2 regions of the Streptomyces sp. SP17BM10 genome follow, and region 1 is predicted to be linked to the other one. Evidence: riboswitches for the same ligand, from Rfam matches in the RefSeq annotation. Region 1 holds a riboswitch; the other holds the start of a gene.
The links. Region 1 has a riboswitch for cobalamin ahead of PUR71_RS30630 (HoxN/HupN/NixA family nickel/cobalt transporter). Riboswitches for the same ligand answer to the same signal wherever they lie in the genome.
Positions count from the first base shown of each region.

Region 1 (5,279 bases):
GGCGCCGCCGGCGGCCAGCCAGTGGGCCACGGCGGAGCCGAGGAGCAGCGGGTCGAGGCGGGGGTCGGTGTCGCCCCAGGCCGGTTCGGCGCGGGCTTCCAGCAGGAGGCCGGTGCGCAGCCGGACGAGGTGGCGGGCCGGGCCGAGGGCGGCCACCGCGACGGCGAGGCCGGGGAGTCCGGCGGCGGTGTCGGCCAGCCAGCGTCCGGCGGGGAGTTCGGCGCGCGGCTCGGTCCGGGCGAGGACCTCGGCGGTGTAGCGCAGGGCGTCGCCGGGGTGTTCGTCGGTGAGGGCGTGGAAGCCGCGCGGGGTGTGGTCGCCGGGGTCGACGGGGTAGCGCCGCAGGCTGACCTCGGTGCCCTCACCGGCGGCCTCGACGTCGTAGGCGGTGGGGCCCTCGGGGGTGCCGGGGCGGGGGACGGGCTTGGGGTAGGGCGGCAGGAGCGGTTCGTCGTCCGGCTCGTCCAGCCCGTCCAGGAAGGAGTAGAGCAGCGGGCGGAGCACCTCGGCGGAGCGGCCGCGGTGGGCGAGGGAGAGGTCGGTGATCGGGCGCAGGGCGGTCGGGTCCTGCTTCTGCAGGGCCTGTTCGACCTGGGCGGCGAGGTCGCCGTCGGGGTCGAGCGCGGCGGCGGCCTGGCCGAAGGCGTGGCTGGGGGAACGCGGGTCGAGTTCGGCGGCGCCGGTGGCGACGAGCAGGGTGGGGCGTTCCAGGGCGGCGCCGTAGACGGACACCGAGCCGTGGTCGCCGATCAGGCAGTCGGCGGCGACGAGGGCGGCCTGCCAGCCCTGGTGGGGCGGGACGAGGCGCAGGCCCATCCGCCGCGCGTCGTCGAGCAGGGTCTCGGGGTCGTGCCGGTTCCAGATGTTGGGGTGGAGGACGACGGCGACCGCGTACTCGTCGGCGGGGAGGCGGCGCAGGAGGCGTCGGGGCAGGTCGGGGCGGCGGCCGAATAACGAGTGCCCGCTCCAGGTGGAGTTGACGACGACGAGCCGTCGGCCGTCGACGGCGCCGAGGGCGGCCCGGTAGGCGTCGCGCAGGCGCCGGCTGCGGAGCATGCGGTCGAAGCACGGGTCGCCGACGACCTGGGCGACGTCCAGCGCCTCGGGGCAGGAGACCCGCAGCCGGTCGAGCTGTTCGGGGTGGGAGAGGCCGAGGACGTCGACGAAGACCCGGCCGTGGTGGGTGAGTTCGTTGCGGGACAGGCCGGCTGCGCTGACGGTGTCGCCGGTGGACTCGGTCACCAGGCGGTTGTAGCCGGCGCCGTGCGGGAGGACGACGAGCGGGGCGTCGAGGCGGTGCATCGAGGAGTGGACGGCGCAGGCGACGGCCAGGTCGAAGCGGCGCCGGACGGCGTCCTCCCAGTCCAGCAGGGTGATGCCGGGGAGGCCGCGCAGGTAGTCGTCGAGGCCGTCGGCGAACGCGGAGCCGGGGTTGACGGTGGCGTAGCGCTCGATGCCGTCGCGGTTCAGGAGGGTGAGGACGTCGAGGACCCGGGTGGCGGAGGTGAGGGTGCGGGCGACCGCCAGTACGCGCGCCCTGACCGGCCGGGTGTTCCAGCGGTCGGCGGGCCAGGCGTGGGGGTGGGTCGGCACGCCATGATCGTACTCACCGGGTCCGTCCTCCGGGGTGATTCGAAGGTGCCGCTCAGCCCGCCGCGGCGGTGGGCTCCTCGTGGTCGGCGGCGGCGCACTCGTCGAGGAGGGGGCGCATGCTCTCGTCGACGAGCCGGTAGCGCACGACGCGTCCTTCCTTGTCCCCGGTGACCACGCCGGCCGTCCGCAGCAGCCGCAGGGCCTGCGAGACGGCCGGGTCGCGCATGCCGGTGGCGACGGCGAGGTCGGTGACGGCGAGCGGTCCGGCGCGGTGCAGGGCGAGCAGGATCGCGAGCCGGCCGGGGTCGGCGAGCAGGGAGAACCGCTCGGACCACGAGCGGACGTGCGCGGCGTCGCCGATCGCGGCGATGGCCTCGCAGACCCGGTGTCCGTCGATGGTGCGGTGGCCCGCGCGGTCGGCCGGTACGAGATGCATGCGGACATTCTGGCAGCTCACGACCTGTGATCCTGGACACCTGCGTAGGTGCGCAGCCTTGCAAGGGTCGGGCCGGGACCCCTACGGTGTTCCCCGCCGTGGTGCTCGGGAAGACCGGTGACGGACCCTCAGGGGTCCCAGTCCGGAGCGGCCCTCGCCACTGTGATCGGGGGAGTCCGCCCGTACCCAGACGCCACTGGGCGCTTCGCGCGCCTGGGAAGGCGGGTACGGGAGCCCCGTCAGCCAGGAGACCGGCCACGGCATCTCACGAACGTCTTTCCACGAGGTGCTGGAGCGTGATCCGAAGATGACCCTGCCCGAAACCGCCGCCCCCGAGGCCGCGCCCGCCGTGCTGCCCACCTTCCGGTGGAGGAGAGAGGACACCGTCCGCACCGCCGGGCTGATGGGGGTGATCCTGGCCATGCACGTGGTGGCGTTCGGGACCCTCGTCTTCCTCGTGGCGCCCCACAACTACGCCGTCGGTACCCAGGTCTTCGGGGTGGGCCTCGGCATCACGGCGTACACGCTGGGCATGCGGCACGCGTTCGACGCCGACCACATCGCGGTGATCGACAACACCACCCGCAAGCTGATGGCGGACGGCAAGCGGCCGGTCTCGGTGGGCTTCTGGTTCGCCCTCGGGCACTCGTCGATGGTGGTCGTCATGGCCGCCCTGGTCGCGGGCGGCGCGCAGCTGGCGAACACGCTGATGGACGACGAGTCGACCACTCACAAGTGGCTCGGCATGATCGGCACCACCACCTCCGGCGTGTTCCTCTACCTGATCGGCGCGCTCAACCTGGCGGCGCTGCTCGGCATCCTGAAGGTGTTCCGGGCGATGCGCGCCGGGCAGTACGACGAGGCGGAGCTCGAGCAGCACCTGAACTCGCGCGGCTTCATGGCGCGGTTGCTGAACCGGGCGACCAAGTCGATCACCCGGCCCGGCCAGATGTTCCCGGTGGGCATGGTGCTCGGCCTCGGCTTCGACACCGCGACCGAGGTGACCCTGATGGTGATGGCCGGCTCGGGCGCGGCGGCCGGGCTGCCCTGGTACGCGATCGCCTGCCTGCCGCTGCTGTTCGCGGCGGGGATGAGTCTGTTCGACACGCTGGACGGGACGTTCATGAACTTCGCGTACCAGTGGGCGTTCTCCAATCCGGTGCGCAAGGTGTACTACAACCTGACGATCACCGGGCTGTCGATCGCGGTGGCGTTCGTCATCGGCACGATCGAGCTGGTCGGCGTGCTGCACGAGAAGCTGGGCCTGACCGACCCGGTCACCGGCTGGATCTCGGACGTCTCGCTCGACAACGTCGGCTACGCGATCGCCGGGCTGTTCGTCGTGGTCTGGGCCGCGGCGATCGCGTACTGGAAGCTGGCCGGGGTCGAGAAGCGCTGGGGCGCCGAGCGCTCCTGAGCACGCCCGCCGCGAAGGCGCCTCCCCGGCCTGGGGAGGCGCCTTCGCGCGTTCTCGGGCGAGCCTCCGGCAGCCGGCTCAGTCGCGGAAGACGACGGGCCGGTAGGCGGGGTGGATTCCGGGCTTCACGGGGGTGCCTCCTCGGCGGGGGTTCAGCGCTCTTCGCGGAAGTCGACGTGCTCGCGCGCGACCGGGTCGAACTTGCGCAGCACCATCCGGTCCGGGTCGTTCCGGCGGTTCTTGCGGGTCACGTACGTGTAGCCGGTGCCGGCGGTGGAGCGGAGCTTGATGACGGGGCGCAGTTCGCTGCGGGCCATGGGGTCCTCCCGGAGGTCGGTGGTGCGGGGGGTTCGGGGCCGGATTGGGACCGTACACCGAAACGGATGTCATTTTCATCTGGTGTAACGTGACCTCCGTCCCGCCCATTCCCGGAGTCCGGCCGGAAGGCCCTGCCCGATGCCTTCCACGGCCTGCTCGACCCCGTTGCCTGAGAACCGGAGGATCATCACTGTGCGTGAACGACTCAACTCGCCGAAGGCCAAGCCCAACCCTCTGGTGACGGCGGGTATCGAGTACGTCGACCCACAAGGACACCGATCTGCTGCGGACGTTCATCTTTGACCGCGGCAGGATCCGCAGCCGGCGCATCACCCGGCTGACCGTCCAGCAGCAGGCGACGGGCCGGGCGATCAAGAACGCCCGTGAGATGGCCCTGATCCCGTACGCCACCCGATAGGAGACCCCGATGGCCGTGCCCAAGCGCAAGACGTCCCGTAGCAACACGCGGCACCGCCGGGCCCAGTGGAAGGCGAGTGCGCCGAAGCTCGTCCCGATCACGGTGAACGGGCGGGAACTGCTCGTCCCGCAGAACCTCGTGCCCGCCTACCGGAGGGGGCTCATCGGTCCGGAAGGGGGGTGACGGCGCCGGACGGGGGCGCGGAAGACCGCGGCCGCGCCCCCGGGGAGGGTGCTCGGCAGGCGGATCGGGGGCGGGGTTCGTAGGCTCGACGCATGTCTGATGCGTACGCGGGTCGGCGGGAGCGGCTGCGGGAGCACTGCAGTGCGGCCGGGGCCGATGCGGCGCTGATCACCCGGCCGGCCAACGTGCGGTACCTGACCGGCTGCGCCCCCTGCGGCGCGACCCTGCTGCTGACCAGGGACCGGGCGCTGCTGACGCTGCCGGACGACCTGCCGCCGGACGACACCGGGGAGCACCTGATCGCCGCCGACGTCACCCAGCTGCCGGTGCCGGCCGGGGCGGACACCGCACTGGCCGCCGCGGCCGAGGCCTCCCGGCTGCGGGTGCAGGCCATGGCGGTCGAGGAGCACGACCTCACCGTCCTGCGCCACCGCGCGGTCGCGAGCCTGGCCGAGGGGGTCCGGCTGGCCGAGCTGGGGCAGGTCGTCGAACGGCTGCGGGTGATCAAGGACGAGCACGAGATCGCCGACCTGCGGATCGCCGCCGAGATCGCCGACCAGGCGCTCGGCGAGCTGCTGGAGTCGATCCTGGTCGGCCGCACCGAGCGGCACCTGGCGATGGAGCTGGAGCGCCGGATGATCGACCACGGGGCCGACCGGGCGGCCTTCCCGGTCTCGGTCGGCACCGGCGGCCACTCCGGCCAGCCCGCCCACCAGCCGACCGACCGCCGGGTCGAGGAGGGCGACTTCCTGACCGTGGTGCTCGGCGCGCAGTACCGCGGGTACGGCGTGTCGACCGCCCGGACCTTCGTGATCGGCGCCGCCCCCGCGCCCTGGCAGGTGGAGCTGCACCGGCTGGTGTTCCGGGCGCAGCGGGCCGGGCGGGAGGCGCTCGGACCGGGCGTGGAGCAGTGC
Region 1 is NZ_JAQYXB010000656.1:6,185-11,463, forward strand. Features, by position in the region: gene PUR71_RS30620 (hypothetical protein) at 1-1,593, opposite strand, end outside; gene PUR71_RS30625 (ArsR/SmtB family transcription factor) at 1,646-2,029, opposite strand; cobalamin riboswitch at 2,112-2,303, shown strand; gene PUR71_RS30630 (HoxN/HupN/NixA family nickel/cobalt transporter) at 2,337-3,446, shown strand; gene rpmG (50S ribosomal protein L33) at 3,599-3,763, opposite strand; partial or broken gene rpsR (30S ribosomal protein S18) at 3,930-4,182, shown strand; gene rpmF (50S ribosomal protein L32) at 4,192-4,365, shown strand; gene PUR71_RS30650 (M24 family metallopeptidase) at 4,458-5,279, shown strand, end outside.

Region 2 (5,279 bases), on a different contig from region 1:
CGCGCCCCGCTACAGCACGCCGTGGACCGTCCGCTCGGTGCCGGCCCTGACCACGGCGCCACCGCCGCCCGCGCCCTCCCCGACGCCCGACCCCTCCCCGTCGCCCTCGGCCTCCCCCTCGGCCACCAAGCCGAACCCGCCGGCCCGGAAGCCGACCAGCACCGCCACCCGGCCGCGGTCGAGCTCCACCCCCGCCGGGTGAGCGCGCCCCAGGCCCGGCCGACGGACCGCACGACCACGCAGCAGCAGGGAGGCGAGCACCCCATGACCAACCCCGCCATACCCGGCGCCGGACCCGCCGGCCGGCGCCCGTGGTGGGCGCTCGCGCCGGCCGCCGTCCTCGCGCTGGTCCTGTGCGCCCTGCTGCTCCCCCGGGACCAGAAGGACCCCGCCGGGCCGGTGAAGGCCGCCCCGGTGGTCACCCCGCTGCCCGCCGCGACCGCCGGCGAGCTGTGCTCCACCGCGCAGAACCGTTACCCCTCGCAGGCCGTGGACTCCGGCCGCTACCTGATCAACCCCAACGAGTGGAACGCCACCGGGGGCCTGTGCATCAGCAGCACCGACGGCGCCACCGGCTTCCGGGTCACCCGCAGCGGCGTCGGCCCGGCCAGCCTGACCGATCCGCTGCGCGGCCCCGGCGCGTACCCGCACATCAGCACCCAGCTCCAGCCGGGCACCGGGCCGCTGCCGATCCCCGTCAGCAACCTGCGCTACGCGACCAGCAGTTGGCACACCACCCAGGTCGACTCCGGCGTCTACAACGCCTCGTACGACATCTGGTACAGCAACAGCCGCACCAGCTGCTCGTTCACCGAGAGCGCCGAGCTGATGATCTGGCTGCGCGGCAACGGCAAGACCCCCTTCGGCGACGAGGCCGGCGAGCTCAAGGCCGGCGGCACCTCCTACCGCGTGTTCCAGGCGCCGAAGACGGGCAGCCACACACTGATCACCTACGAGATGGCCACCAGCACGGCCTCCGTCACCGACCTGGACCTGCGGGCCTTCACCCGCGACGCCGTCCAGCGCGGCTACGTCCCGGCCGGCTCCTACCTGTGCGCCGTCCAGGCCGGCTTCGAGATCTGGGACGGCGGCGCCGGGCTCAGCAGCGACTCGTTCTCCTTCCAGGCCGCCGCCGGGCAGCCCAGCGGCGCGATCACCTCGGCCCTGCCGGGCCTGTGCCTGGACAGCCGGGTCAGCGGCGACCCGGCGGCGGTCGGCGCGGGCACCTGCGACGGCTCCCCGGCCCAGACCTGGACGATGGCGGACGACGGCTCGATCGGCCAGTCCGGCCGCTGCGTCGAGGACCCCGCGATCGGCTTCCCCGTCCTCACGGCGTGCACCTCACGGCCCGACCAGCGCTGGCGGGTGACCCCGACGGGACAGCTCGCGAACCAGGACTCGGGGCGCTGCATCGAGAACCCGGCGAACCCGGCGGCCCCCGCGGGCGCCTCTGCGGGCGGTTCTCCGGGGACGGCGACGGGCGGCTCGGCCCAGGTGCGGATGCGCCCGTGCGACTCCCGCACCGGCCAGGAATGGCACCCCCCGGCCTGAGCAGTTTATCGCACGCCAGCTCGAACAACTGTGCCGCGCGACACTACATGTGGGGCTGCATCGGATTACCGACACTAGATGTATGCTCATCCCTGCTGTCGACGCAGGGGAACCCGGTGCGAGTCCGGGACTGCCCCGCAGCGGTGTGCGGGCGGCTCAACCGAGCCTCTCCCGCGAGTCCGAGTACCTGCCGACGGTGTGCAGAGGCCCTCCCGCAGAGGCCGGCAGCACCAGCACCACCTTCCGGGCCTCGCGGGCGGGCCGGGGCTGACACCGTCGCGCGACGCCGCCATGTGCGCCCGCGCGCGTGCGCCCCTGCCCCGAACGGTCCGGTACTCCGATCACCGCCGCCGATCGCCGCCAGGAGAGAGCGCCTTGACCATCGCTGCCTCAGTTACCCTGCCCGCCCAGGGCACCGGCTCCGCCCCCGCCGACCCCACGGTCTCCGACCCCGGCGGCGCGCTCCTGCGACTCCTCACCGACCGCAGCGCCGATCTCCCCCAGGTGGACCCCGGTCACGTCGCCGCCGCCGCGCTGCGCGGGCGCCACGCCGGCTCGGACTTCGCCGAGCTGCGCGGGCTGGCCGTGGACGCCGCCGCGTCGATGATCGCCGAGGACCCCCAGTACTCGAAGCTGGCCGCCCGCCTGCTCGCGCTGGAGATCGTCGACGAGGCCAGCAGCCAGGGCGCCGTCTCCTTCGCCGCCTCCGTCGCCGTCGGCCACGCCGAGGGCCTCATCGGCGACACCACCGCCGCCTTCGTCACCAAGCACGCCGCCGCCCTCGACGAGCTGATCGACCCCCAGGGCGACGACCGCTTCGAGTACTTCGGCCTGCGCACCGTGCAGTCCCGCTACCTGCTGCGCCACCCGATCACCCGCAAGGTCGTCGAGACCCCGCAGCACTTCCTGCTCCGCGTCGCCTGCGGCCTGGCGGTCGGCGACAGCGAGCAGTCGGTGCGCGAGGTCGCCGAGCTGTACGGCCTGATGAGCCGCCTGGAGTACCTGACCTCCTCGCCGACGCTCTTCAACTCCGGCACCCGCCACCCGCAGATGTCGAGCTGCTACCTGCTCGACTCCCCGCTGGACAACCTCGACTCGATCTACAACCGCTACGCGCAGATCGCCCGGCTGTCCAAGCACGCCGGCGGCATCGGCCTGTCCTACTCGCGCATCCGCTCGCGCGGCAGCCTGATCCGCGGCACCAACGGCAAGTCCAACGGCATCGTCCCGTTCCTGCGCACCCTCGACTCCTCGGTCGCCGCGGTCAACCAGGGCGGCCGCCGCAAGGGCGCGGCCTGCGTCTACCTGGAGACCTGGCACGCGGACATCGAGGAGTTCCTGGAGCTGCGCGACAACACCGGTGAGGAGGCGCGCCGCACCCACAACCTGAACCTGGCGCACTGGATCCCGGACGAGTTCATGCGCCGTGTGAACGCCGACGCCGACTGGTCGCTGTTCTCCCCCGCCGACGTGCCCGAGCTCGTCGACCTGTGGGGCGAGGAGTTCGACGAGGCCTACCGCAAGGCCGAGCAGGCTGGCAAGGCCGTGCGCACCATCCCCGCGCAGACCCTCTACGCCCGCATGATGCGCACCCTCGCGCAGACCGGCAACGGCTGGATGACCTTCAAGGACGCCTCCAACCGCGCCGCCAACCAGACCGCGCTGCCGGGCCGCACGGTGCACTCCTCCAACCTGTGCACCGAGATCCTGGAGGTCACGGACGACTCCGAGACCGCCGTCTGCAACCTCGGCTCGGTCAACCTCGGCGCCCACGTGGCCCCGGGCGCCTCGGCCGACGACCTGCTCGCCGCGATGGACTGGGAGCGGCTGGACGCCACCGTGCGCACCGCCGTCACCTTCCTCGACCGCGTGGTGGACATCAACTTCTACCCGACCCCCGAGGCCGGTGCCTCCAACTCCCGCTGGCGCCCGGTCGGCCTCGGCGTGATGGGCCTGCAGGACGTCTTCTTCCAGCTGCGGATCGACTTCGACTCCGCCGAGGCCGCCCGCCTGTCCACGCTCATCGCCGAGCGCATCATGCTCACCGCCTACGAGCGCTCCGCCGACCTGGCCGAGCGGCTGGGCCGCCACGAGGCCTACGGCGAGACCCGCGCCGCCCGCGGCGAGCTGCACATCGACCACTTCCCGAGCGCCACCCCGCAGTGGGCCGCCCGCTGGGAGGCGCTGCGCTCCCGCATCGCCGTCACCGGCCTGCGCAACTCGCTGCTGCTCGCCATCGCCCCGACCGCGACGATCGCCTCGATCGCCGGCGTGTACGAGTGCATCGAGCCGCAGGTCTCCAACCTGTTCAAGCGCGAGACCCTCTCCGGCGAGTTCCTCCAGGTCAACCCCTACCTGGTGCGCGAGCTCAAGGAGCTCGGCGTCTGGGACGAGCAGACCCGCGACGCCCTGCGCGACGCCAACGGCTCGGTCCAGGACTTCAACTGGCTGCCCACCGAGGTCCGTTCGCTCTACCGCACGGCCTGGGAGCTGCCCCAGCGCGCGCTGATCGACCTGGCCGCGGCCCGCATGCCGTACATCGACCAGAGCCAGTCGCTCAACCTGTTCATGGCCGCGCCGACCATCGGCAAGCTGAGCTCGATGTACGCGTACGCGTGGAAGGTCGGTCTGAAGACCACCTACTACCTGCGCTCGCGCCCGGCGACCCGCATCGCCCAGGCCGCGCCGGGCGCCGCCCGCACCGCCGTTGCCACGCCGATCCCCGTCGCCACTCTTACCCCGGAGCAGGAAGCCGCCCTCGCGTGCTCCCTGGAGAACCCCGAGTCCTGCGAGGCCTGCCAGTAATGCCCCAGTCCGAAGACCGCAAGATGCTGCTCGACCCCGGCTTCGAGCTGACGCTGCGCCCGATGCGCTACCCGTCGTTCTACGACCGGTACCGGGACGCGATCAAGAACACCTGGACGGTGGAGGAGGTGGACCTGCACTCCGACGTCGCCGACCTGGCCAAGCTCAGCGAGGGCGAGCGCCACCTGATCGGCCGCCTGGTCGCCTTCTTCGCGACCGGCGACTCGATCGTCGCGAACAACGTGGTGCTGAGCCTCTACAAGCACATCAACTCCCCGGAGGCGCGCCTGTACCTGTCGCGCCAGCTGTTCGAGGAGGCCGTGCACGTCCAGTTCTACCTGACGCTGCTCGACACCTACCTGCCCGACCCCGAGGACCGCAACGCGGCCTTCGCCGCGGTGGAGAACATCCCCTCCATCCACCAGAAGGCCCAGTTCTGCTTCAAGTACATGAACGCGGTCGACCACATCGACTCGCTGCAGACGAAGGAGGACCGCCGCGCCTTCCTCCTGAACCTGATCTGCTTCGCGGCCTGCGTCGAGGGCCTGTTCTTCTACGGCGCCTTCGCGTACGTGTACTGGTTCCGCTCGCGCGGCCTCCTGCACGGCCTCGCGACCGGCACCAACTGGGTGTTCCGCGACGAGTCCATGCACATGGACTTCGCGATGTCGGTCGTCGACACCGTCCGCGAGGAGGAACCCGACCTCTTCGACGACGAGATGGCCAAGCAGGTCACCGAGATGCTGGAGGAGGCCGTCGCGGCCGAGCTCCAGTTCGCCCAGGACCTGTGCGGTGACGGCCTGGCCGGCATGAACACCGACTCGATGCGCCAGTACCTGGAGGCCGTCGCCGACCAGCGCCTGGCCCGCCTCGGCCTGCCGATCCGGTACGGCTCGACGAACCCGTTCGGCTTCATGGAACTG
Region 2 is NZ_JAQYXB010000577.1:262,840-268,118, forward strand. Features, by position in the region: gene PUR71_RS18150 (glycoside hydrolase family 26 protein) at 1-202, shown strand, start outside; gene PUR71_RS18155 (GH12 family glycosyl hydrolase domain-containing protein) at 265-1,551, shown strand; cobalamin riboswitch at 1,630-1,760, shown strand; gene PUR71_RS18160 (ribonucleoside-diphosphate reductase subunit alpha) at 1,927-4,356, shown strand; gene PUR71_RS18165 (ribonucleotide-diphosphate reductase subunit beta) at 4,356-5,279, shown strand, end outside.
Region 2: linked by a shared signal. The riboswitch ahead of PUR71_RS18160 (ribonucleoside-diphosphate reductase subunit alpha) and the one ahead of PUR71_RS30630 (HoxN/HupN/NixA family nickel/cobalt transporter) in region 1 are both predicted to bind cobalamin.